One region of the Sutcliffiella horikoshii genome, then DNA from elsewhere that is predicted to be linked to it. Evidence: a T-box and tRNA genes for the amino acid it is inferred to sense, from the RefSeq annotation. Region 1 holds a T-box; the other regions hold tRNA genes.
The links. The T-box of region 1 lies ahead of pheS (phenylalanine--tRNA ligase subunit alpha). A T-box ahead of a tRNA ligase gene usually reads a tRNA of that ligase, here a tRNA-Phe.
Positions count from the first base shown of each region.

Region 2: it encodes a tRNA-Phe, which carries the amino acid that the T-box ahead of pheS (phenylalanine--tRNA ligase subunit alpha) is inferred to sense. The anticodon was not compared.
Region 3: it encodes a tRNA-Phe, which carries the amino acid that the T-box ahead of pheS (phenylalanine--tRNA ligase subunit alpha) is inferred to sense. The anticodon was not compared.

Region 1 is NZ_CP082918.1:3,116,063-3,125,534, forward strand. It holds gene polX (DNA polymerase/3'-5' exonuclease PolX) at 1-238, opposite strand, end outside; gene K7887_RS16025 (CvpA family protein) at 366-911, opposite strand; gene zapA (cell division protein ZapA) at 917-1,186, opposite strand; gene rnhC (ribonuclease HIII) at 1,281-2,237, shown strand; gene pheT (phenylalanine--tRNA ligase subunit beta) at 2,860-5,274, opposite strand; gene pheS (phenylalanine--tRNA ligase subunit alpha) at 5,289-6,323, opposite strand; T-box leader at 6,554-6,798, opposite strand; gene K7887_RS16050 (TrmH family RNA methyltransferase) at 6,850-7,608, opposite strand; gene sspI (small acid-soluble spore protein SspI) at 7,727-7,933, shown strand; gene K7887_RS16060 (M42 family metallopeptidase) at 8,174-9,259, opposite strand; gene K7887_RS16065 (dUTP diphosphatase) at 9,332-9,472, opposite strand, start outside.
Region 2 is NZ_CP082918.1:3,433,352-3,442,823, forward strand. It holds gene K7887_RS17530 (glycogen/starch/alpha-glucan phosphorylase) at 1-565, opposite strand, end outside; gene glgA (glycogen synthase GlgA) at 555-2,006, opposite strand; gene K7887_RS17540 (GlgC family sugar phosphate nucleotidyltransferase) at 2,003-3,019, opposite strand; gene K7887_RS17545 (glucose-1-phosphate adenylyltransferase) at 3,056-4,213, opposite strand; gene glgB (1,4-alpha-glucan branching enzyme) at 4,218-6,101, opposite strand; tRNA gene K7887_RS17555 (tRNA-Glu) at 6,641-6,712, opposite strand; tRNA gene K7887_RS17560 (tRNA-Ser) at 6,721-6,811, opposite strand; tRNA gene K7887_RS17565 (tRNA-Asn) at 6,817-6,891, opposite strand; tRNA gene K7887_RS17570 (tRNA-Ile) at 6,908-6,984, opposite strand; tRNA gene K7887_RS17575 (tRNA-Gly) at 6,992-7,065, opposite strand; tRNA gene K7887_RS17580 (tRNA-His) at 7,073-7,145, opposite strand; tRNA gene K7887_RS17585 (tRNA-Thr) at 7,171-7,246, opposite strand; tRNA gene K7887_RS17590 (tRNA-Phe) at 7,274-7,346, opposite strand; tRNA gene K7887_RS17595 (tRNA-Asp) at 7,364-7,439, opposite strand; tRNA gene K7887_RS17600 (tRNA-Met) at 7,443-7,519, opposite strand; tRNA gene K7887_RS17605 (tRNA-Ser) at 7,567-7,659, opposite strand; tRNA gene K7887_RS17610 (tRNA-Ile) at 7,675-7,751, opposite strand; tRNA gene K7887_RS17615 (tRNA-Met) at 7,756-7,832, opposite strand; tRNA gene K7887_RS17620 (tRNA-Ala) at 7,856-7,928, opposite strand; tRNA gene K7887_RS17625 (tRNA-Pro) at 7,949-8,025, opposite strand; tRNA gene K7887_RS17630 (tRNA-Arg) at 8,030-8,106, opposite strand; tRNA gene K7887_RS17635 (tRNA-Leu) at 8,144-8,232, opposite strand; tRNA gene K7887_RS17640 (tRNA-Gly) at 8,241-8,315, opposite strand; tRNA gene K7887_RS17645 (tRNA-Leu) at 8,332-8,412, opposite strand; tRNA gene K7887_RS17650 (tRNA-Lys) at 8,421-8,496, opposite strand; tRNA gene K7887_RS17655 (tRNA-Thr) at 8,502-8,577, opposite strand; tRNA gene K7887_RS17660 (tRNA-Val) at 8,616-8,691, opposite strand; rRNA gene rrf (5S ribosomal RNA) at 8,700-8,816, opposite strand; rRNA gene K7887_RS17670 (23S ribosomal RNA) at 8,941-9,472, opposite strand, start outside.
Region 3 is NZ_CP082918.1:989,010-998,481, forward strand. It holds rRNA gene K7887_RS05125 (16S ribosomal RNA) at 1-998, shown strand, start outside; rRNA gene K7887_RS05130 (23S ribosomal RNA) at 1,223-4,154, shown strand; rRNA gene rrf (5S ribosomal RNA) at 4,281-4,397, shown strand; tRNA gene K7887_RS05140 (tRNA-Asn) at 4,407-4,481, shown strand; tRNA gene K7887_RS05145 (tRNA-Ser) at 4,489-4,580, shown strand; tRNA gene K7887_RS05150 (tRNA-Glu) at 4,589-4,663, shown strand; tRNA gene K7887_RS05155 (tRNA-Val) at 4,703-4,778, shown strand; tRNA gene K7887_RS05160 (tRNA-Met) at 4,806-4,882, shown strand; tRNA gene K7887_RS05165 (tRNA-Asp) at 4,886-4,961, shown strand; tRNA gene K7887_RS05170 (tRNA-Phe) at 4,983-5,058, shown strand; tRNA gene K7887_RS05175 (tRNA-Thr) at 5,096-5,171, shown strand; tRNA gene K7887_RS05180 (tRNA-Tyr) at 5,179-5,262, shown strand; tRNA gene K7887_RS05185 (tRNA-Trp) at 5,298-5,371, shown strand; tRNA gene K7887_RS05190 (tRNA-His) at 5,389-5,464, shown strand; tRNA gene K7887_RS05195 (tRNA-Gln) at 5,521-5,595, shown strand; tRNA gene K7887_RS05200 (tRNA-Gly) at 5,601-5,675, shown strand; tRNA gene K7887_RS05205 (tRNA-Cys) at 5,685-5,758, shown strand; tRNA gene K7887_RS05210 (tRNA-Leu) at 5,795-5,883, shown strand; tRNA gene K7887_RS05215 (tRNA-Leu) at 5,907-5,990, shown strand; tRNA gene K7887_RS05220 (tRNA-Gly) at 5,994-6,067, shown strand; gene queG (tRNA epoxyqueuosine(34) reductase QueG) at 6,198-7,331, opposite strand; gene K7887_RS05230 (B3/B4 domain-containing protein) at 7,508-8,161, shown strand; gene K7887_RS05235 (nuclease-related domain-containing protein) at 8,218-9,138, shown strand; gene K7887_RS05240 (hypothetical protein) at 9,232-9,472, shown strand, end outside.

The DNA.
Region 1 (9,472 bases):
GAAGCTCCTCTAAAACGGATGATTTCCCTGTTTCCAAGATTTCCTGGATGACAGCAGCCGTTCCTTTTCCAATCCCGCTTAACTTAGTAAAATCCTCTATTTGACTTAAACTTCTCTCATCATTTTCAAGAGCCAGCGCCGCTTTACGGAACGCCGAAACTTTAAAGCCGTTCTCGCCCTTCAATTCCATATATGTCGCAATCGTTTCAAGCCATTTCACGATTTGTTTTTTATTCACGTTTCTTCACCTGACCTTATGTAGACTTATCTTATTAAATCATACAAATAAATGAGGCAAATGTACAATCGAACAAACTGCATCCATAAAAAAACAGGCCCAAGGAAGGCCTGTTTTATCGTTTGTATTATTGCTTGCTTGCCATATACCCAGACCATAACTCTTGTAGCTTTTCTGAGAATATCGGCGTATTTTCCACAATACCCTTCGCCATGGAAGAATCACTGATGGATGACTGCACCATCTCCAGAGGAACCAATGCTCCTATGTATAAGAAGATAAAGACAATCAAATAAACTTCCACAAATCCCAATACCGCACCAGCCCAGCTGTTCACCTGCTTCAATATCGGCAAGTGGGAAAGGAAATCCAGCATCGAACCGATAATTTGTGCCGCAATCCTGGTCCCGAAGAAAAGAATCGCAAAAGCAACAGCTCTATAATAGGCTGTATCAAGACTGATTGTCTCAAAGAACATGGAAAACTCTGCGTTTCCAAAACTCGGCATCGGCACCCAAAGCTTCAATTTCGGCGCTAAATCAGCATAAAACATATATGCAACCACAAAAGCTGCTATAAAGCCGGAAAGATGGACAATCTGCATAATGAATCCTCTGCGGATCCCAACAATCAGTCCCATAATAAATAGAAAGATAATAATCAAGTCTAACATCGTACTCAACCCTTTTTCTTTAATTCTCTCTCAAGCATATCGTATTCGTCTTTTAATTTGATATAATCATGTACAACGTTTACTGCAGTCAGAACTGCCAGTTTACTGATGTCCAAGTGTGAATTTTTACTATTGATTTCTCTCATTTTTTCATCGACAATGGAAGCAACAAGTCGTATGTGACTTATACTTTCCGTACCAACAATCGAGTATTGTTGTCCATATATGTCGACAGTTGTGCGAGTTTTATGCTCTGACAACGTGTATGCCCCCATTCATTAAAATCCTAATCTTTATAATACCACGAAACTTTCTAAAGTGGAAAAGAAACATGGAAAAATGTAAAAATTTGTAGTAGGAGTGAATTAATTGTCATATCAAGTCATCCAGGTATCTGGAACTATTTTAAACAAAATTGAAAGTTTCTATAAGGATCATAAGATAGATAAACTTCCAACAGGGGCTGTTTTTGTCGCAAAATCTCCCACTTGCAATATTACGGCATACAAGTCGGGAAAAGTGTTGTTCCAAGGAAAAGGGGCCGAAGAGGAAGCGAACATTTGGAAGGGCTTCGGAGCAACCGATGCTCCATCTAAATCCGGCAAGAAGGCGACCACCGTTTCATCATCAGGAAACAAAGTGAAATCCTCCCTGCCTGCCGGCTTTGCGTCCCTTTCTGTCATCGGATCTGATGAAGTAGGGACAGGAGATTATTTTGGTCCGATTACTGTTTGTGCCGCTTATGTAAAAAAAGAGCATATGGCTAAGTTGAAAGATCTGGGTGTTCAAGATTCAAAGGCATTGAATGATGAAAAGATTGTACGAATTGCCAAAGCAATCTTGCCGCATGTTCCTTACAGCCTATTAGTTTTACATAATGAAAAATATAATGAACTGCAACAGAGTGGAATGAGTCAGGGGAAAATCAAGGCTTTGCTGCATAATAAAGCCTTGCAACATGTTTTAGATAAGATCGCTCCAGAGAAACCTGATGCCATATTGATTGACCAGTTTGCGGAATCTGGGATCTACTATCGCCATGTGGCTCAACAGAAGAATATTGTCCGTGAAAATGTTTATTTTCATACAAAAGCAGAAGGCCTTCATCTATCAGTGGCAGCTGCGTCCATCATTGCGAGGTATTCTTTCTTGAAAGAGATGGATAAGCTTAGCGAACTTGCAGGTATCACGATACCAAAAGGTGCGGGTTCAAAAGTGGATTCTGCGGCTGCAAGGGTGATTGAAAAGCATGGAGAAGAATTTTTGAACAAAGTGGCGAAAGTGCATTTTGCCAACACGTTGAAGGCAAAAAAGCTGGTCAGATAACTTTACCAATGGAAAGTTCGTTTACAGTTGGTTGTCTTGTGCTATAATTTGTGTATACACATGATTGAAGAAGCCAAAGTGTTGGACGCACTTTGACTTAACAGTATAAGTTCCGCAGAAGCACGGCTACTGTGGAGTCGAACGTAATAAGTAACTCACCCGACTGCCTAACAGCGAATTAGAAGTCACGGGTGGGTTATTTTTTTGTCATTTCTTTTATTAGCACGATTACTAGATTTACAAACGCAAAGAGGAATAGTCCTGATGTGAGGAAAAGCTGCATGTCGCTCATACGGTCACCCCCGTTCTCCACAGGGATTCACCGCACCACCCGTTCCTATTATACTGTCCACTCTATTATACCATTCTATCAGAAAAACAGAACACACGTTCTTATAAATCCTTCGAAATACCTAGTTTTTGCATTAACGGTTGATTTCCGTTACAGGCGCTTCGCTTTTCTGCGGGCGGTCCGGGAGCCTCCTCGGCAAGCCTGCGGGGTCTCCCCTGTCCCTTCCTCCCGCGGAAGTCTGCGCGCCTTTCACTGCGATCAACTAGGGGTTTGCATTTTCAGTTAAACCAGAAAAAAGGGATCCCGGCTGGAATCCCTTTTTCATCTATATTAGCTTCTTAATACAGCTTCGAATTTTTCTTCGACTGCTTGAAGCACTTTTGTGTGGACTTTTGTTACTTCTTCGTCCGTTAGTGTGTGTTCTGGGTGGTAGTAACGTAAGGCAAAAGCGACTGATTTTTTCGATGAGTCGATTTTGTCGCCCTCGTACACGTCAAATACCTGTACTTCTTTTAGTAAGGAGCCACCTGTCGTCTTGATGACTGCTTCTAGTTCACCTGCTGGAGTTTCACGATCCACTACAAGCGCGATATCGCGGCTGATCGATGGGAAGCGTGGAATTGCTTCGTATTGGATTTCTCCGATACTTTCTCCAAGAAGTGCTGTTAAGGAAAGCTCGAATACATATGTTTCTGGCAGGTCTAATTCATTTAATTTCTCTGGATGAAGTTGACCAATGAATCCGATGCTTTCTCCGTTCAGTAAGATTTCCGCAGTACGTCCTGGGTGCAAACCGTCTTTTTCAGAGCGAGTGTAAGTGATCGTTTCACTCACTCCAAGCATAGAGAACACGCCTTCTAAGATTCCTTTTGCTACAAAGAAATCAACCGCTTTTTTCTCTCCCTGCCATGGATGTTGCTGCCATAGACCTGTTAAGGCACCAGCAAGTCGCTCTTTTTCTTCTGGTAACACTTCGCCATCTTTTCCAATGAAAACAGAACCAATTTCATAAACAGCATTTGCTTGCAAGGAACGAGCGATATTGTGCTGAAGCGCTTCTAGAAGGTGCGGAACTAAGCTTAGTCGCAGCGTACTTCTTTCTTCACTCATCGGCATCGCAAGGCGAATCGCTTTTCCATCTTCAAGGGCGAATTGCTTCGCGCGCTCAACGCTTGTCAGGGAGTAGGTGATATTTTGAATCAAACCTGCACCCTCAAGGTAACGGCGAACTTTACGACGCTTCGCTTGATAGGCAGTCAACACGCCAGGTGTTGCAGCACTTACAGGCAATGTCGTTGGAATATTGTCGTATCCGTAAAGACGAGCCACTTCCTCTACAAGATCCTCTTCAATCGTGATATCCCCACGACGAGTAGGTACGGTTACTGTGAAACTCCCATTATCTTCTGAAACTTCAAATTGCAGCTTTGTGAAAATATCTTTTACTTCCGCAGCGGTGATGGAAGTACCTAAAACAGAATTAATCTTTTCTACAGTAGTAGTCACAACTGCTGGTTCTACTTTTAATGTGTTCACTTCGACAGAACCGCCGACCACTTCACCGCCAGCATATTCTGCCATAAGAGCAACTGCTCTTTCTGCCGCTTCATGTGTACGGTTCGGATCGATTCCTTTTTCATAGCGGGCACTTGCTTCACTACGAAGACCGTGGTCTTTAGAAGCTTTTCTTACAGTAACTCCGTTAAAGTATGCGGACTCCAATAGGATAGTCGTTGTGTCAGATTGAACTTCTGAATTTGCTCCACCCATTACACCGGCAAGCGCAACAGGCTCTGAGCCATTTGTGATCACAAGGTGGTCTTCTGTTAACGTACGTTCTGCATCATCAAGCGTTGTTATTTTCTCATCCTTGCGGGCACGGCGTACAAGGATTTCTTTGCTGCCAAGGCGATCATAATCGAACGCATGCAGTGGTTGACCGTATTCTAGTAAAATGTAGTTCGTGATGTCGACCACATTGTTGTGTGGGCGGATACCCGCTGCCATCAGACGAGCTTGCATCCAAAGCGGTGACGGACCGATCTTCACGTTTTTCACTACTTTCGCTACATATAACGGGTTGTCTTCAGAAGCGTCCACATTTACGGAAATATAGTCAGAAGCTTCTTCGCTGTTTGCTTCATATTCAGTAGATGGCCATTTTACATCACGCCCAAGGATTGCGCCAACTTCATAAGCCACACCAAGCATGCTTAATGCATCAGAACGGTTTGGTGTAAGACCAAGCTCCATCACTTTGTCATTGCGGTTTAAGTATTCTAATGCATCTGTACCAACTTCCACATCATTCGGGAATACGAAAATTCCTTCAGAAAATTCTTTGGCAACAAGCTTAGAACCGATACCTAATTCCTGCAGAGAACAAATCATTCCATTGGATTCTTCGCCACGAAGCTTAGCACGCTTTATTTTAAAATTACCAGGAAGCACTGCCCCAACTGTTGCCACTGCCACTTTCTGTCCTTTGTCTACATTCTTAGCTCCACAGACAATTTGTACAGTCTCTCCGTTTCCAAGGTCCACTTGGCATTTGTTCAATTTATCCGCATTTGGATGTTGTTCCTTTTCTAAAACGTGACCGACCACGACACCTTTAATACCGTCGTTCAGCACTTCCACGCCTTCTACTTCAATACCGCTTCTTGTAATCTTCTCTGCCAAATCTTCAGCAGAAATATCATCTATATTTACGTAATCTTTTAACCAATTGTAAGATACTAACATGGTTTCCCCTCCTCTTAAACTCGATTGAATTGCTTCACAAAACGTTGATCGTTCGTGTAGAAATGGCGGATATCGTCAATGCCGTAACGAAGCATTGCAATACGCTCAGGTCCCATTCCAAAAGCAAATCCTTGATATTTTTTCGGATCATATCCGGACATTTCAAGCACGCGCGGATGAACCATACCAGCTCCAAGAATTTCAATCCAGCCAGTTCCTTTACACATGCTGCAACCTTTACCTCCACATTTCGCACATGTCACGTCAATCTCAACAGACGGCTCTGTGAACGGGAAGAAGCTAGGACGGAGACGGATTTCACGGTCTTCACCGAACATCTTTTTCGCAAATGTTTCAAGCGTACCCTTAAGGTCGCTCATGCTGATGTTCTCGTCAATCACAAGTCCTTCAATCTGTGTGAACTGGTGGGAGTGAGTCGCATCGTCATCATCACGGCGATACACTTTACCAGGACAGATGATTTTGATAGGTCCCTTTTCCTTATTCGCTTCCATCGTTCTTGCTTGAACAGGTGAAGTTTGCGTTCTTAAAAGCACCTCATCTGTAATGTAGAAAGAATCCTGCATATCTCGTGCTGGATGATCCTTCGGTAGGTTTAATGCTTCAAAGTTGTAGTAATCTGTTTCCACTTCTGGTCCTTCTGTGATTGTGTAGCCCATCCCTAAGAACAGGTCTTCGATTTCTTCAATGACTTTTGTCAGGGGATGAGGATTACCAGTTGGTGCCGGACGGCCAGGTAATGTTACATCAATCGTTTCAGATGCAAGCTTCTTCGCTACCTCTGCTTTTTCAAGCTCAGCTTGTTTCGCTTCAATTTTCTCAGCAACATTTCCACGAACGACGTTAGCCAGTGCTCCCATTTTCGGACGCTCTTCTGCTGAAAGCTTACCCATTCCTTTTAAAATTTCCGTAATCGGACCTTTTTTTCCAAGGTACGCCACACGGACTTCATTCAGTTGCTTCAAGTCTTGTGCTTGTTCTACCTGCTCAATGGCAAGCGTCTCTAATTCCTTCAATCGTTGTTCCACATCTATTCCTCCTTGGTTCATTTTTGAATGTGCAAATGATTAGGGTGTTAAGATTTCCAGCTGTTGATTGGAGCACAGGGCGGAGACTCCGGAGGGAGGTAGCGGTAGGTTGAGACCCCGCAACGGAGTGAGGAGGCTCAAGCACCGCCCCTCGGAAAGCGAAGCCCAGTGCGTAAATCAACAGCGGCGTTTAACAGAGCCTATAAAAAAACAAAAAAACTCGCCCCTCAAAAAGGGACGAGATATTCGCGGTACCACCCTAGTTAACAAAAGAAAAACACTCTTTGTTCGCTCTGTTCCAGATAACGGCTATCTAACCGGTCCACCTTTACAGCATCGCTTTTTCGCTGCTGGTCCAAGTGTCACTCAAGAGGTGAAATATTCACTCATTCTTCCTTTAAGATGCTTTCAGTCTGCGGCACCTTTTCCCTGGTAAGGTCTGAAATGAGCTACTTGCCTCTCTCATTGCTTTGTTCAGTATGTAACTATTGTTATATTATATTGAAAACACGTGCCGGATGCAACTCTATCCACGTAAATAATACATTAAAATTCCGGCTGCAACGCCGACATTCAACGATTCGCTCTGACCATGAATCGGGATGTATAGATTCCGGTCTGTCATGTCCAGATGTTCCTGGGCCATTCCTTTTCCTTCATTGCCAAGAATCAGCGCGAAAGTATTGGATGGTTGAACTTCTTGAAATGGTACACCGTTTTGTAAGGAGGTTCCGTAAACAGGTGTGTTTAGTTCTTTACACTGCTTGATGTAGCTTTTGAGTTCGCCTCTAAGTATTGGCAGGTGAAAAATCGATCCTTGTGTGGAGCGAATCACTTTGGAGCTGTAAAGATCAGCGCACCCTTCTCCTAAAATAACCATGTCCATACCGGCAGCGTCCGCTGTTCTTATCATTGTGCCCACATTTCCCGGGTCTTGAACATTATCGAGCAAAAGAATTTTTTGGTTAGGTTGTATTAGGTATTCATTTTCTTCTTGAATGCGGCAAATCGCTGCTACTCCCTGAGGCGTTTCTGTTTCACTTATTTCCTTTAGCACATTCGGAACGGCATAAATTAGTTCCACATGGTTCAGATCCCATTCTTTTGGGATGGATCGGTCTTCAGAAATGATGATTTCTTCCACAAGGTTGTCCACTTTCAGTGCCTCTTCCACCAAGTGAAACCCTTCAATGATAAATGTTCCGGATTGTTCACGTTCTTTCTTTTTCTGCAGTTTTTTCCACTGCTTCACTTTATTATTCTTTACGGATTCTATATGTTTCAATGCTTGTTTCTCCTTTTCCGCTACTCAATACTGCTATTATACGCATTTTGGACACATAATTAAACTATCTATTGGACATGATATGTGTTGATACTATTTTTCCTACGAGGTGATAAGGATGAATTTAAATTTACGTCATGCGATCCGTCAGAATGTGGAAGGAAATTCTCAAGACCAGCTTAGAGAGACAATCTTAGATGCCATCAATAAAGGCGAAGAAAAAATGCTTCCAGGTTTAGGCGTGTTGTTTGAAGTAATTTGGGAGAATTCTTCTGAGCAGGACAAAGCTGAAATGCTCTCAACTTTAGAGGATGGACTGAAATAGTATTGGATTAAGGCAGCTCCTTTGAGGGGCTGTTTTTTTAATCTGTCTACTTAAAAGTGAGCATATCATCTTTTTATTAAGACCTCTCTCCATGGATTTTCACCTGACAGAGGTCTTCATACCCTCCATCAAGACCTCTCTCCTTGCTTTTTCATCCAACAGAGGTCTTCATTGACCTTGCCAGTCCTCAAACAAGAAAAAACCGCCCACAAAACGTGAGCGGCGGACCTTCCAAAACTATCAATCAAACGTCAATCTACTTACAGTATCCGCATCCAACTTCTTGATCACTTCTGCAATCAATTTCACCGCGTTTTCGTAGTCATCGCGGTGCAACATTGCTGCGTGAGAGTGGATGTAGCGTGTTGCGATGGTAATGGACAGTGCAGGTACACCTTGAGCTGTCAGGTGAATCGCGCCGGAATCTGTTCCGCCTCCTGCAACAGAGTCGAACTGATATGGAATTTCCATTTCGTCGGCTACACCTGTAACGAAATCGCGTAAACCTTTGTGGGAGACCATGGATGCATCATAAAGGATGATTTGCGGGCCTTTCCCCATTTTGCTTAGAGCTTCTTTTTCTGTAACTCCTGGAGTATCTCCTGCAATTCCTACGTCTACACCGAATCCGATGTCAGGTTGGATCAGGTTTGCAGACGTTTTTGCACCACGCAAGCCAACTTCCTCCTGTACAGTACCTACTCCGTACACCACGTTTGGATGGTCAGCACCCTTCAACTGTTTCAACACATCAATCGCGATGGCGCAGCCGATACGGTTATCCCAAGCTTTTGCTAGAAGCATTTTTTCGTTGTTCATGACTGTGAATTCGAAGTAAGGAACAACTTGGTCGCCAGGGCGAACTCCCCATTCTTGTGCTTCTTCACGGCTGGATGCACCGATATCAATGAACATGTCTTTGATGTCTACCGGTTTTTTGCGTGCTTCTGGAGGCAGGATGTGTGGTGGCTTAGAACCGATCACACCTGTAACGTCTCCTTTAGAAGTTACGATTGTTACGCGTTGTGCCAGCATTACTTGGGACCACCAGCCGCCAACCGTTTGGAAACGTAAGAATCCGCGGTCATCGATATGTGTAATCATGAAGCCCACTTCGTCCAAGTGACCTGCTACCATTACTTTTGGTCCGTCTGCTTTACCGACTTTTTTAGCGATTAAGCTTCCCAATCCGTCTGTGAATACTTCATCAGCGAATGGCGTTATGTATTTTTTCATTACGTCGCGTGGTTCTTTTTCGTTGCCTGGAATACCCTTGGCATCTGTTAGATCTTTCAACATTGTTAATGTTTCATCTAGCTTTGTCATGTATTTCGACCCCCTTAATAAATATCAATCCAACAATTATTATACAGAAAACTCTTACTAATGTAAAAAGGATTAGTAACCTTGCTGTTGTCTTTCGTGATTCACCTGGTTCTTTTCCAAGTATGCCTGCTCTACTTCCGCCCACTCAAATCCAAGCATTTCACCTAATTGAATATAGGAATCCAGTAATAGATAATAATTTTCTTCAGACAA
Region 2 (9,472 bases), 320 kb from region 1:
ACTCCACCTTGCCCCAGAAATTGATTTCTACAGCCTGGTCCGGCTTTCTCACTTCCCAAACGTTTCCGTGTCTAAGCCATTGCTCTGGCAGTTCCACTTGGTAGCCGTCCACAAATTTCTGGTCGAATAAACCATGTTTATAGCGAATACCACATCCATGACCAGGAAGGTCTAGAGAAGCAAGTGAATCTAAGAAACAGGCTGCAAGACGGCCAAGTCCACCATTCCCAAGACCTGCATCCGCTTCGATTTCCTCAATGGCTGAGAAATCAAGCCCCAGTTCTTTCAGGCCCTCTTCCACCACCTCTTGAATTCCAAGATTCAGAAGATTACTTCCCAATAATCTCCCCAATAAGAATTCGATAGAAAGATAGTACACTTGTTTTTCATCAGCAGCTCGATTTCGCTCGTTGGTGGCAATCCAGTTGGCGCTGATATATTCTCTTACCATGTTTCCGAGTGTATGATAATGATCTCTTGAGGTTGATTCCTGGAAGCTCTTTCCGTACATACTCTCCAATTTCCTTAAAAAAGCAGCCTTGAATTTTTCTTTATTAGAGAACATGCACTCCACTCCTAGCCATTAGTGTTGAATATAATTGATTGTATTTAAACGCGGATTTAGCCCAGCTATAATCCCGCTCCATTGCTTCTTTCATAATACCGTTCCAAACTTCTGGCTGCTCATACATGCTTATAGCACGCCTGATGGTATGAAGCATATCATGGGCGTTAAAATTGGTGAAGGAAAATCCGTTTCCTTCCAACGTCGTTTCGTCATAAGAATGAACCGTATCATTCAGTCCACCGGTTTCGCGTACAATCGGAATGGTGCCGTAGCGCAAGGCTATCAGCTGACCAAGTCCGCACGGTTCAAACTTTGACGGCATTAAAAACATATCTGCCCCTGCATAAATCTGATGAGCAAGCGGTTCATCAAAACCAATGAACGTCTTCACCTTTTCAGGATATCGATAAGCTAACTCCCGGAAATAATGTTCAAACTGAGGTTCACCTGTTCCAAGCACGACGATCTGTACATCCTCATTCAATACTTCATGCAGCACACATGTAACAAGGTCCAACCCTTTTTGCTTTGTCAACCTGCTTACCATAGCAATGATCGGTGTTTCCTCTTTTACAGGTAATCCGCATAGTTTTTGCAGGGCTGCTTTATTCAACTTTTTATTTCCCATTTTACTTACGGAATAATTTGCTTCAATGTACTCGTTCGTTTCAGGACTATACAAATCATCATCAATCCCGTTAATGATTCCTACTAACGCATCATTTCTATGACGGAGAACTCCATCCAGCTTTTCGCCGAAATAAGCGGTCTGAATCTCATCTTTATAAGTGGGACTTACCGTCGTAATATAACCGGATGATACCAATGCTGCCTTCATGAAATTCACATTCCCGTAAAACTCCAGCTCATCAGCATGGAAATGTTTACTGTCAATCCGCAACAAATCATGCAGGATACTTGGCGGAAACACACCTTGAAATTGAAGGTTATGGATCGTAAATACACTTTGAATATGCTCAAACCTTGGGTTCTGCTTGTATTCCCGCTCCAAGATAAAATTGACCATCCCTGTGTGCCAGTCATGACAGTGAATGACATCTGGAATAAAATCAATGGCTGTCATGCTTTCCAATACGGCACGACAGAAAAAGGAAAAGCGTTCCCCGTCATCAAAGTGACCGTACAGGGAATCGCGGTTAAAGTAGTATTCGTTATCGATAAAATAATAGGTTACATTATCATGTACCAATTTTTCGACACCACAGTATTGATGACGCCAGCCCACATCTACAAAAGTGGTCTGCACTCTTTTCATTTTGTTTTTAAACATTTCGGGGATTTGCCCATATTTCGGCAAAATAACCCGTACATCCGTTCCAAGTTTCTTTAACTCCTTAGGCAATGCACCCGCAACATCGCCTAAGCCTCCAGACTTCACAAACGGGACACATTCTGATACGACAAACAATACTTTCACGAATTCATCAGAGCTCCTTGTACCGATCCTTTTTTCACTAAATACGGGGAATCTGTTTTACCTGTTAAACTTGTACCGTCTTCTACCTTTACATCTTTGTCTAAGATGACGGAATCTAAAACACAATTCTCTCCAATAACACCTTTTTGCATGACAATACTGTTTTTGACTACCGTACCTTTCCCGATCTTGACACCGCGGAAAATAATACTGTTCTCCACATGCCCTTCAATGATGGCACCGTTTGCAATCATTGAATTCTTGACAAAGGCATCTTTGGAATAACTTGTTGGAGGCTCGTCTTTAACCTTCGTGAAGACAGGATGATCCTTCACAAACACCTGCTTCCAAACAACAGGATCCAACAGCTCCAAGCTATGCTCATAATAACTTTCCAGCGAATCAATCACTGCGGCATAATTGGTATATTCATAGTTACAAATTTTATATCCGCTTGTAATATCCTCTACCACATCCATGATACTTCTATACCCCGTTTGTTCATGATTCATGAATAATTTCACAAGCAGGTCCTTCTCCAGGACATACATATCCAACGTTTCATCTTCTTTTACCACATGGGTTATATCGCATCTGTTTTGGATATGGCGATCTAGAATCAATTTGTAATTCATATTGGATACGGTAAAACTATTTGCAATCACGACATATTTTTGATTGCTGCGCCCGAAAAAGTCCACATTTTCTTTGAAATGTTGGAACGAACCTGTGTTTTCATTCTCGGAACTTGGGAAAAAGAACAAGCCATCGCGTTTACGATCCAGATCCCACTGCTTCCCGGATCCCAGGTGATCCATCAGAGAGCGATACTGATAACGGGGGAAGATCGCGACATTTTGGATACCCGAATTGACCATGTTGGAAAGGACAAAATCAATCAGTCTATAGCGTCCCCCAAAAGGAACTGCTGCTATGGAACGCTTTAAAGTTAACTCCTGCATTTCTTCATTATGGATTGTTGCATCGATGATTCCTAACATTGATTTATTCATAAATGGACACCCTTCCTGTGTTTGATTTTCCGTCTTTTATCGGGTTGTAGAGAAAATCCCTTTATCCATCATTTCCTCTGTTACTAAAATAATCTCGTCTTCATTTTTCTCTGGACAGATGACAGCACCATCCGGAATTTTTATCCCTGAAGGAATGATTGCCTTGTTTACATAGACATTTTCACCAATGATGGCATCCGGCATGATTACTGAGTTTTGGATGACTGAATTTCTCCCCACATTCACACCTTGGAATAATACGGAGTGATCAATTTTCCCTTCAATGAAACATCCTTCATTAACAAGAGAGTCTTTCACGTCTGCATATGGTGCAATAAACTGAGGAGGCTGATTTGGATTTACAGAATAGATGCGCCAGTCATATTCAAAAAGATTCAATTCACAATCCTCTTTTAGCAAATCCATATTTGCTTCCCACAAGCTCTTTACAGTTCCAACATCCTTCCAATATCCCTTAAATGGATATGCTACCAATCTCTTATTCTCTTCCAATAACAAAGGAATGACATCCTTCCCAAAGTCATGGCTGGACTCAGGGTTTCTATCATCCATTTCCAGATATTCCTTTAAGACAGACCACTTGAAAATATAGATTCCCATGGAAGCCAGATTACTCTTTGGAAGCGCCGGCTTTTCATCAAACTCTACCACTTCAAGCTTCTCGTTCGTATTCATGATTCCGAATCTGCTTGCTTCTTCCCAAGGAACTTCCACAACTGAAATGGATACATCCGCATCCTTCTTAATATGGTAATCTAGCATTTCCTCGTAATTCATTTTGTAAATATGGTCTCCAGACAGGATAAGGACATATTCAGGATCATATTGAGTGAGATAGTTGATATTCTGGTAGATGGCACTTGCTGTCCCTGTATACCACTTCACACCAGAGGATTCCGTGTAAGGAGGCAATACCGTCACCCCTCCATTTTTCCGATCCAGATCCCACGTGCTGCCAATGCCGATATAAGAGTTTAATACTAATGGTTGATATTGGGTCAGGACTCCCACTGTAGTAATTCCTGAGTTTGTGCAGTTACTTAATGCAAAATCAATGATTCTATACTTTCCTCCAAAAGGAACAGCCGGCTTTGCCAACGTTTTTGTTAACGAACTGAGCCTGCTCCCTTTTCCCCCTGCCAATAACATTGCTACACATTTATTTTTCGCCATCGCGTTATCTCTCCCCTCTAATTTTCTTCGGACGCCATATACTTACACCAAATGATGCAACATTGACCATCATATGATAGTCCTTTCCGTGATATGCTCCCTCTTCGGCACTAACTTCCTGCTCATTTATCCGGCCGCTTCCACCGAATTCTTTTGCATCAGAACTAAAAACCTCTTCATATTCTGTAAAATAAGGCACACCTATTTTAAATCCTTCATAGGAAGCTCCTGTAAAATTACAAATCACTATTAGTGTATCTGCAGGTTTTTTTCCTTTTCGGATAAAAGAAAAGACACTTTGCTCTCGGTTATCTGCATCAATCCATTCAAAACCACTCGGATCATGGTCTAGTTCATACAAAGCTTTAAACTGCTGATAAAAAGCCAACAGTTCCTTGAAGTAATGATGCATCTGTTGATGGGATTCATACTGGTTCACTAAAAACCAATCCAACTGTTCAAGGTCCTTCCATTCATCAAACTGCCCAAACTCCCCGCCCATGTAGAGGAGCTTCTTTCCTGGGTGTGTCAAGAAGAAGCCGTACAGTAAACGTAATTGAGCAAACTTATCTTCATATTCACCAGGCATTTTGTTTAACAGCGACTTCTTGCCATGAACCACTTCATCATGGGAGAAAGGCAAAATGAAATTCTCGGAAAATGCATATACGATGGAGAAAGTCACTTTATCGTGTAGATGTTTTCTTTGCTCTGGAGTAGCCTCCATATATCGCAAAATGTCATTCATCCAACCCATATTCCACTTGTAATTGAATCCCAGTCCTCCACTTGAGGTTGGAGAGGTAACTAATGGCCAATCTGTTGAATCTTCCGCAATCATAAGTGCACTGTAATCTTGTTCAAATACCGCTTCATTCAGTTTTTGCAAAAATTGTTGTGCAAAGGGGTTCGCATGCTCTTCCTTCGAATTTGGCCAATAAAGCATGTTGGCCACCGCATCCACTCTAAAGCCATCAACATGGAAATATTCCATCCAGAACAATGCATTTGATATTAAAAAGCTCCTTACTTCAGGCTTTCCTAAATCAAAGTTCGCCGTTCCCCATACTTCATTCTCCCGGTCATGATAGTTCTTATATTCAAAGACGGGAGCCCCATCAAACATATATAACCCGTGGGCATCTTTACAGAAATGTCCCGGTACCCAGTCTAATATCACACCTATGTCCTCTTGATGACATGCATCAATAAACGCCATTAACTCTTTAGGATTTCCATATCTGCTTGTCGCAGCATAATACCCCGTACCTTGATAGCCCCATGAACGGTCATATGGATGCTCCACCAATGGCAGCAATTCTATATGCGTAAAACCATGCTCCTTAATATAAGGGATTAATTCCGTGATCAACTCTATATAGGAGTAAAGTTCTCCATCATTCTTTTTCTTCCATGAACCAAGGTGCAGTTCATAAATAAACATCGGTTTTTCATAAACCAATTTTCGTTTCTTTTTCCTGCGCCAGTTTTGATCCTTCCATTTGAACCCTTCTAAGTCATATACAATGGATGCTGTATTAGGTCTTACTTCTGCATGAAAAGCAAATGGATCCGCTTTATGTAATATTTCACCGGATTGTGTAACAATCTCGTATTTATATAAGTGTCCGGATAAGTCCTCATCTATTTGGATACTCCAAACACCTTCGTTATTTAATTTCTCTAGTGGATGCACCTCTCCATTCCACTCATTAAAAGAACCCATTACGCGCACCTTCTTGGCATTAGGGGCCCACACAGTGAACCTGGTTCCTAACACTTTCTTACGATGCCGTACTAAATGAGAGCCAAAAAGCTCATAACTTTTATACAATGTTCCCTCATGAAAAAGGTGCAGCTGAAAATCCGTCGCACTCGTAGCAATCAATTTTTTCACCCTTCCATCATTCCTTATAAAAAAGAATATTGTTATACACTACTATTCTCTTTTTTATAATATTCTCCTTTATCCGACAAGTCGAAATCGTATGACATAAATCAACAATATTTAATTTTACAGATTATTATGTAATAAATAAGCAATTTAAGGAAACCGTTTTCATTGTTGCTCTGCTTGAAATTGCGGTATAACAGCATTTTTGGAAGGGTTTACATTATGAGAAGTTTCGACTAAAAATTAGGAGGAGGAATGTTGTTTTTTGTCGAAAAGTTTTTCCGTTCAACATAGTCTACAAGCATAAATGTACACGCTTACAAGAATAGATTATTTTAATATAATAATTTTACTTTTCGAAATGGGGTTTTGTTTGTCTTGCAGAAGGGTATTGTATGAGTTGAGAATATCTTAATTTATTGTTAAGATGCAAACTTACTTTTTACTTGGAATAGAAATTTCGAGGCACTTTTCGAGAGAATTTTGGACAAATAAAAAAAGCCATAGTATTTATAAAATACCACAACTTTTGATGACCCGTACGGGATTCGAACCCGTGTTACCGCCGTGAAAGGGCGGTGTCTTAACCGCTTGACCAACGGGCCAGATAATCTGGCGGAGAAGGAGGGATTTGAACCCTCGCGCCGCTTACACGACCTACACCCTTAGCAGGGGCGCCTCTTCAGCCACTTGAGTACTTCCCCAGATATGGCTCCACCAGTAGGATTCGAACCTACGACCCTTCGGTTAACAGCCGAATGCTCTACCGCTGAGCTATGGTGGAACGGTACATAAAAAAATGGTGGGCCTAAGTGGACTCGAACCACCGACCTCACGCTTATCAGGCGTGCGCTCTAACCAGCTGAGCTATAGGCCCACAAAAATGGAGCGGGTGATGGGAATCGAACCCACGACATCAGCTTGGAAGGCTGAGGTTTTACCATTAAACTACACCCGCTAAAAAGGGCGACTGATGGGAATCGAACCCACGAATGCCTGAACCACAATCAGGTGCGTTAACCACTTCGCCACAACCGCCATAATAATATTTACTTAGTAAAGATGGTGCCGGCGATAGGAGTCGAACCCACGACCTACTGATTACAAGTCAGTTGCTCTACCAACTGAGCTACACCGGCATTAAAAGATCATTAGAAAAATCAAAGTGGCTCGGGACGGAATCGAACCGCCGACACATGGATTTTCAGTCCATTGCTCTACCAACTGAGCTACCGAGCCAAACTATTAGTTAAAAATGGCGGTCCCGACCGGGATCGAACCGGCGATCTCCTGCGTGACAGGCAGGCATGTTAACCGCTACACCACGGGACCATTTGGTTGCGGGGACAGGATTTGAACCTGCGACCTTCGGGTTATGAGCCCGACGAGCTACCGGACTGCTCCACCCCGCGACAATAAGATATAAGTCTCTATACTCACCATATCATTTAAAATAATATGGCGGAGGAAGAGGGATTCGAACCCCCGCGGGCTTTGACACCCCTGTCGGTTTTCAAGACCGATCCCTTCAGCCGGACTTGGGTATTCCTCCGCGTATAGAAAGAACTGGTGGACCTTGTAGGACTCGAACCTACGACCGGACGGTTATGAGCCGTCTGCTCTAACCAGCTGAGCTAAAGGTCCTTTTTGGTAGCGGCGGAGGGGATCGAACCCCCGACCTCACGGGTATGAACCGTACGCTCTAGCCAGCTGAGCTACACCGCCAAAAAGAAAATAAAGTATTAAAGTGGAGCCTAGCGGGATCGAACCGCTGACCTCCTGCGTGCAAAGCAGGCGCTCTCCCAGCTGAGCTAAGGCCCCAAATTCTAAAAGGGATTTAATGGTCGGGAAGACAGGATTTGAACCTGCGACCCCTTGGTCCCAAACCAAGTGCTCTACCAAGCTGAGCTACTCCCCGATAATGGCGCGCCCGAGAGGACTCGAACCCCTAACCTTTTGATCCGTAGTCAAACGCTCTATCCAATTGAGCTACGGGCGCATATAGATAATAGTTGTTTTACTGCTGTAAAAAACTCTGGTGCCGAGGACCGGAATCGAACCGGTACGGTAGTCACCTACCGCAGGATTTTAAGTCCTGTGCGTCTGCCAGTTCCGCCACCCCGGCAAGTCTGTTGGAGCGGAAGACGGGATTCGAACCCGCGACCCCCACCTTGGCAAGGTGGTGTTCTACCACTGAACTACTTCCGCTAATATAAAATTACAATGCGGGTGAAGGGACTCGAACCCCCACGTCAAAGACACTAGATCCTAAGTCTAGCGCGTCTGCCAATTCCGCCACACCCGCAAGATAAATGGTGTGCCATGAAGGACTCGAACCTTCGACCCTCTGATTAAAAGTCAGATGCTCTACCGACTGAGCTAATGGCACAAAAATGGTGCCGGCGATAGGAGTCGAACCCACGACCTACTGATTACAAGTCAGTTGCTCTACCAACTGAGCTACACCGGCATAATATTGATGGTTAATTCCACTAGGTGAAAAAATATTGGTGGAGGATGACGGGATCGAACCGCCGACCCTCTGCTTGTAAGGCAGATGCTCTCCCAGCTGAGCTAATCCTCCATATAAATGCCTGGCAACGTCCTACTCTCACAGGGGGAGATCCCCCAACTACCATCGGCGCTGAAGAGCTTAACTTCCGTGTTCGGTATGGGAACGGGTGTGACCTCTTCGCCATCATTACCAGACAAATTATATTATACAAAATTGAGAAAGAAAATCAAGATGTTTTTACATCTTTCGTGTTCCTTCAAAACTAGATAATGTGTTCATATCAAGAATTCATATCGTTCACTTATTTCGATACTTATTTGGGTTAAGTCCTCGATCGATTAGTATTCGTCAGCTGCACATGTCACCATGCTTCCACCTCGAACCTATCTACCTGATCATCTTTCAGGGATCTTACTTACCGAAGTAAAAGGAAATCTCATCTTGAGGGGGGCTTCATGCTTAGATGCTTTCAGCACTTATCCCGTCCGCACGTAGCTACCCAGCTATGCCTTTGGCAAGACAACTGGTACACCAGCGGTGCGTCCATCCCGGTCCTCTCGTACTAAGGACAGCTCCTCTCAAATTTCCTGCGCCCACGACGGATAGGGACCGAACTGTCTCACGACGTTCTGAACCCAGCTCGCGTACCGCTTTAATGGGCGAACAGCCCAACCCTTGGGACCGACTACAGCCCCAGGATGCGATGAGCCGACATCGAGGTGCCAAACCTCCCCGTCGATGTGGACTCTTGGGGGAGATAAGCCTGTTATCCCCGGGGTAGCTTTTATCCGTTGAGCGATGGCCCTTCCATGCGGAACCACCGGATCACTAAGCCCGACTTTCGTCCCTG
Region 3 (9,472 bases), 2.1 Mb from region 1:
AGCGTTGTCCGGAATTATTGGGCGTAAAGCGCGCGCAGGTGGTCCTTTAAGTCTGATGTGAAAGCCCACGGCTCAACCGTGGAGGGTCATTGGAAACTGGGGGACTTGAGTGCAGAAGAGGAAAGTGGAATTCCAAGTGTAGCGGTGAAATGCGTAGAGATTTGGAGGAACACCAGTGGCGAAGGCGACTTTCTGGTCTGTAACTGACACTGAGGCGCGAAAGCGTGGGGAGCAAACAGGATTAGATACCCTGGTAGTCCACGCCGTAAACGATGAGTGCTAAGTGTTAGAGGGTTTCCGCCCTTTAGTGCTGCAGCTAACGCATTAAGCACTCCGCCTGGGGAGTACGGTCGCAAGACTGAAACTCAAAGGAATTGACGGGGGCCCGCACAAGCGGTGGAGCATGTGGTTTAATTCGAAGCAACGCGAAGAACCTTACCAGGTCTTGACATCCTCTGACACTCCTAGAGATAGGACGTTCCCCTTCGGGGGACAGAGTGACAGGTGGTGCATGGTTGTCGTCAGCTCGTGTCGTGAGATGTTGGGTTAAGTCCCGCAACGAGCGCAACCCTTGATCTTAGTTGCCAGCATTCAGTTGGGCACTCTAAGGTGACTGCCGGTGACAAACCGGAGGAAGGTGGGGATGACGTCAAATCATCATGCCCCTTATGACCTGGGCTACACACGTGCTACAATGGACGGTACAAAGGGCAGCAAAACCGCGAGGTCGAGCCAATCCCATAAAACCGTTCTCAGTTCGGATTGCAGGCTGCAACTCGCCTGCATGAAGCCGGAATCGCTAGTAATCGCGGATCAGCATGCCGCGGTGAATACGTTCCCGGGCCTTGTACACACCGCCCGTCACACCACGAGAGTTTGTAACACCCGAAGTCGGTGGGGTAACCTTTTGGAGCCAGCCGCCTAAGGTGGGACAGATGATTGGGGTGAAGTCGTAACAAGGTAGCCGTATCGGAAGGTGCGGCTGGATCACCTCCTTTCTAAGGAATGTACGCTTGTTGTTTTGTTTAGTTTTGAGAGAGCATTCTCTCAATAATGACAGTTCTTATGAATTGTCGCAGATAAATCATTCGATTTATCTCTGTTGTTCCTTGAAAACTAGATAATGTAACTAATATCAAGATATTCACAAAATATCGTTCATCTTAGTAATTTTCTTTATAGATATCATCGCTGATATCGACACATGACCATATTGGTCAACGGTTAAGTTATTAAGGGCGCACGGTGGATGCCTTGGCACTAGGAGCCGATGAAGGACGGGACTAACACCGATATGCTTCGGGGAGCTGTAAGTAAGCTTTGATCCGGAGATTTCCGAATGGGGAAACCCACTGCTCGTAATGGAGCAGTATCCTTATCTGAATACATAGGGTAAGGAAGGCAGACCCGGGGAACTGAAACATCTTAGTACCCGGAGGAAGAGAAAGCAAACGCGATTTCCTGAGTAGCGGCGAGCGAAACGGAATTAGCCCAAACCAAGAGGCTTGCCTCTTGGGGTTGTAGGACACTCAACATGGAGTTACAAAGGAACGGGGTAAATGAAGCGATCTGGAAAGGTCCGTCATAGAAGGTAAAAACCCTGTAGTTGAAACTTCGTTCCCTCCTGAGTGGATCCTGAGTACGGCGGGACACGAGAAATCCCGTCGGAAGCAGGGAGGACCATCTCCCAAGGCTAAATACTCCCTAGTGACCGATAGTGAACCAGTACCGTGAGGGAAAGGTGAAAAGCACCCCGGAAGGGGAGTGAAATAGATCCTGAAACCGTGTGCCTACAAGTAGTTAGAGCCCGTTAATGGGTGATAGCGTGCCTTTTGTAGAATGAACCGGCGAGTTACGATTACGTGCAAGGTTAAGTCGATGAGACGGAGCCGTAGCGAAAGCGAGTCTGAATAGGGCGCATGAGTACGTGGTCGTAGACCCGAAACCAGGTGATCTACCCATGTCCAGGGTGAAGTTCAGGTAACACTGAATGGAGGCCCGAACCGACTCACGTTGAAAAGTGAGCGGATGAGGTGTGGGTAGGGGTGAAATGCCAATCGAACCTGGAGATAGCTGGTTCTCTCCGAAATAGCTTTAGGGCTAGCCTCATGTGTTAGAGTCTTGGAGGTAGAGCACTGATTGGACTAGGGGTCCTCATCGGATTACCGAATTCAGTCAAACTCCGAATGCCAAAGACTTATCCATGGGAGTCAGACTGCGAGTGATAAGATCCGTAGTCAAGAGGGAAACAGCCCAGACCGCCAGCTAAGGTCCCCAAGTATACGTTAAGTGGAAAAGGATGTGGAGTTGCTTAGACAACCAGGATGTTGGCTTAGAAGCAGCCACCATTTAAAGAGTGCGTAATAGCTCACTGGTCGAGTGACTCTGCGCCGAAAATGTACCGGGGCTAAACGTATCACCGAAGCTGCGGACTGTTCTTACGAACAGTGGTAGGAGAGCGTTCTAAGGGCGTTGAAGCTAGACCGTAAGGACTGGTGGAGCGCTTAGAAGTGAGAATGCCGGTATGAGTAGCGAAAGAAGGGTGAGAATCCCTTCCACCGAATGCCTAAGGTTTCCTGAGGAAGGCTCGTCCGCTCAGGGTTAGTCGGGACCTAAGCCGAGGCCGAAAGGCGTAGGCGATGGATAACAGGTTGATATTCCTGTACCACCTCCACTCCGTTTGAGCAATGGGGGGACGCAGAAGGATAGGGTAAGCGCGCTGTTGGATATGCGCGTCTAAGCAGTAAGGCTGAGAAGTAGGCAAATCCGCTTCTCATTAAGGCTGAGCTGTGATAGCGAGGGAAATATAGTACCGAAGTTCCTGATTTCACACTGCCAAGAAAAGCCTCTAGCGAGGAGTATGGTGCCCGTACCGCAAACCGACACAGGTAGGCGAGGAGAGAATCCTAAGGTGAGCGAGAGAACTCTGGTTAAGGAACTCGGCAAAATGACCCCGTAACTTCGGGAGAAGGGGTGCTCTGTTAGGGTGTTAAAGCCCGAGAGAGCCGCAGTGAATAGGCCCAGGCGACTGTTTAGCAAAAACACAGGTCTCTGCGAAGCCGTAAGGCGAAGTATAGGGGCTGACGCCTGCCCGGTGCTGGAAGGTTAAGGGGAGAGGTTAGCGCAAGCGAAGCTTTGAACCGAAGCCCCAGTAAACGGCGGCCGTAACTATAACGGTCCTAAGGTAGCGAAATTCCTTGTCGGGTAAGTTCCGACCCGCACGAAAGGCGTAACGATCTGGGCACTGTCTCAACCAGAGACTCGGTGAAATTATAGTACCTGTGAAGATGCAGGTTACCCGCGACAGGACGGAAAGACCCCGTGGAGCTTTACTGTAGCCTGATATTGAATTTTGGTACAGCTTGTACAGGATAGGTAGGAGCCTGAGAAGCCGGAGCGCTAGCTTCGGTGGAGGCGTCGGTGGGATACTACCCTGGCTGTATTGAAATTCTAACCCGCAGCCCTTATCGGGCTGGGAGACAGTGTCAGGTGGGCAGTTTGACTGGGGCGGTCGCCTCCTAAAGAGTAACGGAGGCGCCCAAAGGTTCCCTCAGAATGGTTGGAAATCATTCGCAGAGTGTAAAGGCACAAGGGAGCTTGACTGCGAGACCTACAAGTCGAGCAGGGACGAAAGTCGGGCTTAGTGATCCGGTGGTTCCGCATGGAAGGGCCATCGCTCAACGGATAAAAGCTACCCCGGGGATAACAGGCTTATCTCCCCCAAGAGTCCACATCGACGGGGAGGTTTGGCACCTCGATGTCGGCTCATCGCATCCTGGGGCTGTAGTCGGTCCCAAGGGTTGGGCTGTTCGCCCATTAAAGCGGTACGCGAGCTGGGTTCAGAACGTCGTGAGACAGTTCGGTCCCTATCCGTCGTGGGCGCAGGAAATTTGAGAGGAGCTGTCCTTAGTACGAGAGGACCGGGATGGACGCACCGCTGGTGTACCAGTTGTCTTGCCAAAGGCATAGCTGGGTAGCTACGTGCGGACGGGATAAGTGCTGAAAGCATCTAAGCATGAAGCCCCCCTCAAGATGAGATTTCCTTTTGCTTCGGCAAGTAAGATCCCTGAAAGATGATCAGGTAGATAGGTTCGAGGTGGAAGCATGGTGACATGTGCAGCTGACGAATACTAATCGATCGAGGACTTAACCCAAATAAGTATCGAAATAAGTGAACGATATGAATATCTTGATAGGAACACATTATCTAGTTTTGAAGGAACAAAAAAAGATGAAAAAACATCTTGATTTTCTTCAAAGATATATTATAATAATATTTGTCTGGTAATGATGGCGAAGAGGTCACACCCGTTCCCATACCGAACACGGAAGTTAAGCTCTTCAGCGCCGATGGTAGTTGGGGGATCTCCCCCTGTGAGAGTAGGACGTTGCCAGGCTGGTATTAATCCACCATAGCTCAGCGGTAGAGCATTCGGCTGTTAACCGAAGGGTCGTAGGTTCGAATCCTACTGGTGGAGCCAATAATATGGAGAGCTGTCCGAGTGGCCGAAGGAGCACGATTGGAAATCGTGTAGACGGTCAACGCCGTCTCAAGGGTTCAAATCCCTTGCTCTCCGCCATTATCTTTGGCCCGTTGGTCAAGCGGTTAAGACACCGCCCTTTCACGGCGGTAACACGGGTTCGAATCCCGTACGGGTCACCAAAGTTTTTCCGAGACATTTACAATGAGTGTCCATACATAGGAGGATTAGCTCAGCTGGGAGAGCATCTGCCTTACAAGCAGAGGGTCGGCGGTTCGATCCCGTCATCCTCCACCATTAGTTTTCTAACATTCTTTATATTATCGCGGGGTGGAGCAGTTCGGTAGCTCGTCGGGCTCATAACCCGAAGGTCGCAGGTTCAAATCCTGTCCCCGCAACCAAATGGTCCCGTGGTGTAGCGGTTAACATGCCTGCCTGTCACGCAGGAGATCGCCGGTTCGATCCCGGTCGGGACCGCCATTTTCTTTGAAAATAGAATTAGGCTCGGTAGCTCAGTTGGTAGAGCAATGGACTGAAAATCCATGTGTCGGCGGTTCGATTCCGTCCCGAGCCACCATGATTTTTTCACCAAAGTGAAAAAATCACCATATAATGCCGGTGTAGCTCAGTTGGTAGAGCAACTGACTTGTAATCAGTAGGTCGTGGGTTCGACTCCTATCGCCGGCACCAGAAATATGGAGGGGTAGCGAAGTGGCTAAACGCGGCGGACTGTAAATCCGCTCCTTCGGGTTCGGCAGTTCGAATCTGCCCCCCTCCACCATTTCTTTTAAAATAAAAAGTAACAAATTGCATCATAGGGGCATAGTTTAACGGTAGAACAGAGGTCTCCAAAACCTCCGGTGTGGGTTCGATTCCTACTGCCCCTGCCAATTTTATAAAAATTATGGCGGCTGTGGCGAAGTGGTTAACGCACCTGATTGTGGTTCAGGCATTCGTGGGTTCGATTCCCATCAGTCGCCCCATATTTTATTTTATCGACTTATATAAAAGATTGAGTCGTTTTTATTTCCAGTTTTATTGGGCTATAGCCAAGCGGTAAGGCATCGCACTTTGACTGCGACATGCGTTGGTTCGAATCCAGCTAGCCCAGCCATTTTTGCGGAAGTAGTTCAGTGGTAGAACACCACCTTGCCAAGGTGGGGGTCGCGGGTTCGAATCCCGTCTTCCGCTCCAAATATTTCAGGTGGCATAGCCAAGTGGTAAGGCCAAGGTCTGCAAAACCTTTATCACCGGTTCAAATCCGGTTGCCACCTCCAATTTTATTAAAATAGTTATTCATATATACGAGACAAGCCGGGGTGGCGGAACTGGCAGACGCACAGGACTTAAAATCCTGCGGTAGGTGACTACCGTACCGGTTCGATTCCGGTCCTCGGCACCATTTGAATAATTATGATTGAGTATGCCGGTGTGGCGGAATTGGCAGACGCGCACGACTCAAAATCGTGTTCCTCTGGAGTGCCGGTTCGACCCCGGCCACCGGTACCAATCGCGGGTGTAGTTTAATGGTAAAACCTCAGCCTTCCAAGCTGATGTCGTGGGTTCGATTCCCATCACCCGCTCCATACATAACTTATCAAGACTCTGACCTTTGGTTGGGGTCTTTTTTGCGTCTTTGAAAGTTCAGCTTTTTTATCAATTAATAAAAGCCACAGGGCAACTGGTGCTCTGTGGCTTTTAAACGTGTTGTTGATTCTATTCAGTTAGCATGCCAATTCCTTTTTCAAGTTCTTTTAACACTTCAGGATCTTTTTCCGTTGCTTTATAATTTTGCAGTGATTCTAAAGCTTGCTTATCACCTATTTTTCCTACTGCCCAGGCTGCTGTTCCTCTTATTACCGGACGAGGATCATTTTTTAATAGACTTAGGAGATCAGGAATAGACGAAGTATCTTTGTAATGAGCTAGCGCAATAATGGCGTTTCGCTGTATCGGTTTTTTCCCACGCCAGGATCCAGAGATCTTACCAAAGTTCTCTTTAAATTCTCTGTTGGAGATGGTCAAAAGAGGTTTTAGTTTCGGTTTTACAATTTCAGGATCGGGCTCCATTTCAGGGTGAAGATGAAAGTTTTTGCCTTTATTTTCAGGACACACTGTCTGGCAAGTATCACAACCATATAGCCTGTTCCCTAATTTGGTGCGATATTCTTCGGCAAGGAAGCCTTTTGTTTGTGTTAGGAATGCAATGCATTTATTGGAATCGAGTTGTCCACCTTGAACGAGTGCACCTGTAGGACAGACTTCCACACATTTATTACAGGTCCCACAGTTGTCTTCTAGTGGTGTATCTGGTTCAAAGGGTAATGTAGTAATCATTTCTCCTAAATACACATAGGAACCAAATTCAGGCGTTATAATGGCACAGTTTTTTCCGCTCCATCCGATACCTGCACGTTCAGCAACCGCCCTGTCACTAAGCTCACCGGTATCTACCATCAATTTCATTAGAGCGTCTGGACGTTTTTCTTTTATAAATGCTTCTAGCAAGCTGAGTTTCTCACGTAAAATATCGTGGTAATCGACTCCCCAAGATGCACGGCAAAATATCCCGCGTCGCTCTTCCCTAGTGCTTCTTGGTGCGTCTTTCATTTTGGAAGGATAGGCAAGAGCAATAGCAATGATGCTTTTCGCTTTGGGTACTATGAGCTCAGGGTTAGTGCGTTTTTCTATATCAGGTTCCTCGAATCCTGATTGATAGTTGAGCTCCTGTTGAGTGATTAGTCTTTCTTTTAGACCAGTGAAGATTCCGGCGCTGGCAAATCCAATCTTATCAATGCCTATTTGTTTACTATAGGCGATTACTTCTTCTTTTAATTTTTCCTCATTCAATGTGAACACCTCCTTTATTGTTTTTTTAGCCAACCTATATTTTAACATATTTTTAAGAAGGATCATTTTGTTTGATATATCTAATTATATCCATTTTGAATCAAAAATCTTGAAGGGAGTATCGAACAAGTTATATGATACAATTACCATAATAATGAAAAGAAAGGGTGGGCTAGATGAGGGTTTTGGTTGCTGAAAATGTAGCTGGGAAGTTCGGTATCATTTTTTATAAAGATATTACAGTTGGTTCCTCTCCACAGATGTTAAAAGGCAGAATCCGCCTTTTCCAAGAATCACTTCACTTGGATTTAGAAGATAAGGATATGAAAGATATTCCCGGGGTGGCCGAGTGGCGTTCTGTATTCAAGGAAACAGGGACAGATCCATCTAGGTATCGTCCATCTGTCGAGGCGTTGTACCGTAGGGTGAAAAAAGGACAATTCCTACAACCGTTCAATTCAGCTGTCGATTTGAATAACTTTTTTTCTATGAAATATGAAATACCTTTAGGAATCTATGATGCTGATAAGATTACCGGCGATGTAAGGATTTCGGTGGGTGACGAGACTGTAAGCTATGAAGGGTTAAATGGACGAGAAATTAAGTTAACTAATATGCTTCACACGAGTGACGAGGCAGGTCCGTTTGGAAGTCCTTTTGTCGATAGTCGCAGGACGGCCGTCTCAGAGGAGAGCACTACTTCTGCGTTGCATGTTGTGTATTTCAAGCCTTCCATGGAAAGTGGGGAATGTGAAGAAATGCTTGCGGCGATTAGCGAGATGTTTCTGCAGGTTCATGGTGGAACGAGTGAGTATTGGGTTTTGGATTAAAAGTAGGTAATTAGGTTTGCCTGCTTTTTACTATATTTATGATGGGAGTGTTGTGGATGGTCTTAGTGTTGAAAGAGCGTAAGGAGCCTAGTGAGCTGAAGTTATTAAGGATGCTGAAGGCGCGCGGGGGCTTAGTGGATGAAAGTCGCTTTTGGAACTTGGAAAAAGGTTATCGGGGAGAGGTTCTATTTGATAAATGGTTCTCTGCCTTGGATGGCGAGTGGATTGTAGTGAATGATCTGCTGCTCGAGTATGGAGGCAGTTTGTTTCAAATCGACTCACTTGTGATTGGAGCGGATAGGGTGTACCTTTTTGAAGTGAAGAACTTTGAAGGTGATTTCTATCTAGATGAAGGAAGGTGGATGTCCATCAGTAATAATGAAATTAAAAATCCCTTGTTACAAATGCAACGGTGTGAAACCGCGTTAAGACAACTTCTCAGAAGCCTCGGATTTCAATCCTCCATAGAAGCTACCCTCATTTTTATAAACCCCGAGTTTACCCTCTTTAATTGTTCTCCTAATTTACCTTTCGTGTTCTGTTCCCAATTAAATCGGTTTTCTAAGAAGTTGTTGAAGCAATCTTCTAGTTCAGCAAGGCTAAATGCACGTCACTCTCGTTTGGCTGAGAAGTTGTGTGAGCTGCATATGGAGAAGTCGCCGTATGAACGGCTGCCTGAGTATAGGTATGAGGATTTGCGGAAGGGGATTGTTTGTGTTGGGTGTGGGGGGATGGGGGTTCGGCATGGAAGAAAAATGATAATTTGTAATGAATGTGATTTTAAAGAAGAATATAAAGCATCGGTAATCAGAAGTATTACAGAATTAATGAGTCTATTCCCTGAAAGACCATTAACTTCGAAAAATATCTTTGAGTGGTGTAATGGATTAGTTACATTAAGATCCATACAACGAATTCTTATAAAAAATTTTTCTTTAGAGGGATTTGGTCGATCTTCGCACTATATAAAATTATAATATATTTCTTGATGCTCTTTAGAGTAGAGGTAACGGCTAACGATGACAGAAACACTTAAAGTAGAGGAACTCTGTCTTCGTAGGGGCAGAACGATGACAGAACTTCAAAAGAGAAAGGAACTTTGTCATCATAGAGACAGAACGATGCCAAAACTTCAGAAACGAAAGGAACTTTGTCATCGTAGAGGCGGAACGATGACAGAACTTCAAAAAAGAGAGGAACTTTGTCATCGTAAGGGCGGAACAATGCCAGAACTTCAGAAACGAAAGGAACTTTGTCATCGTAGAGGCGGAACAATGCCAGAACTTCAGAAACGAAAGGAACTTTGTCATC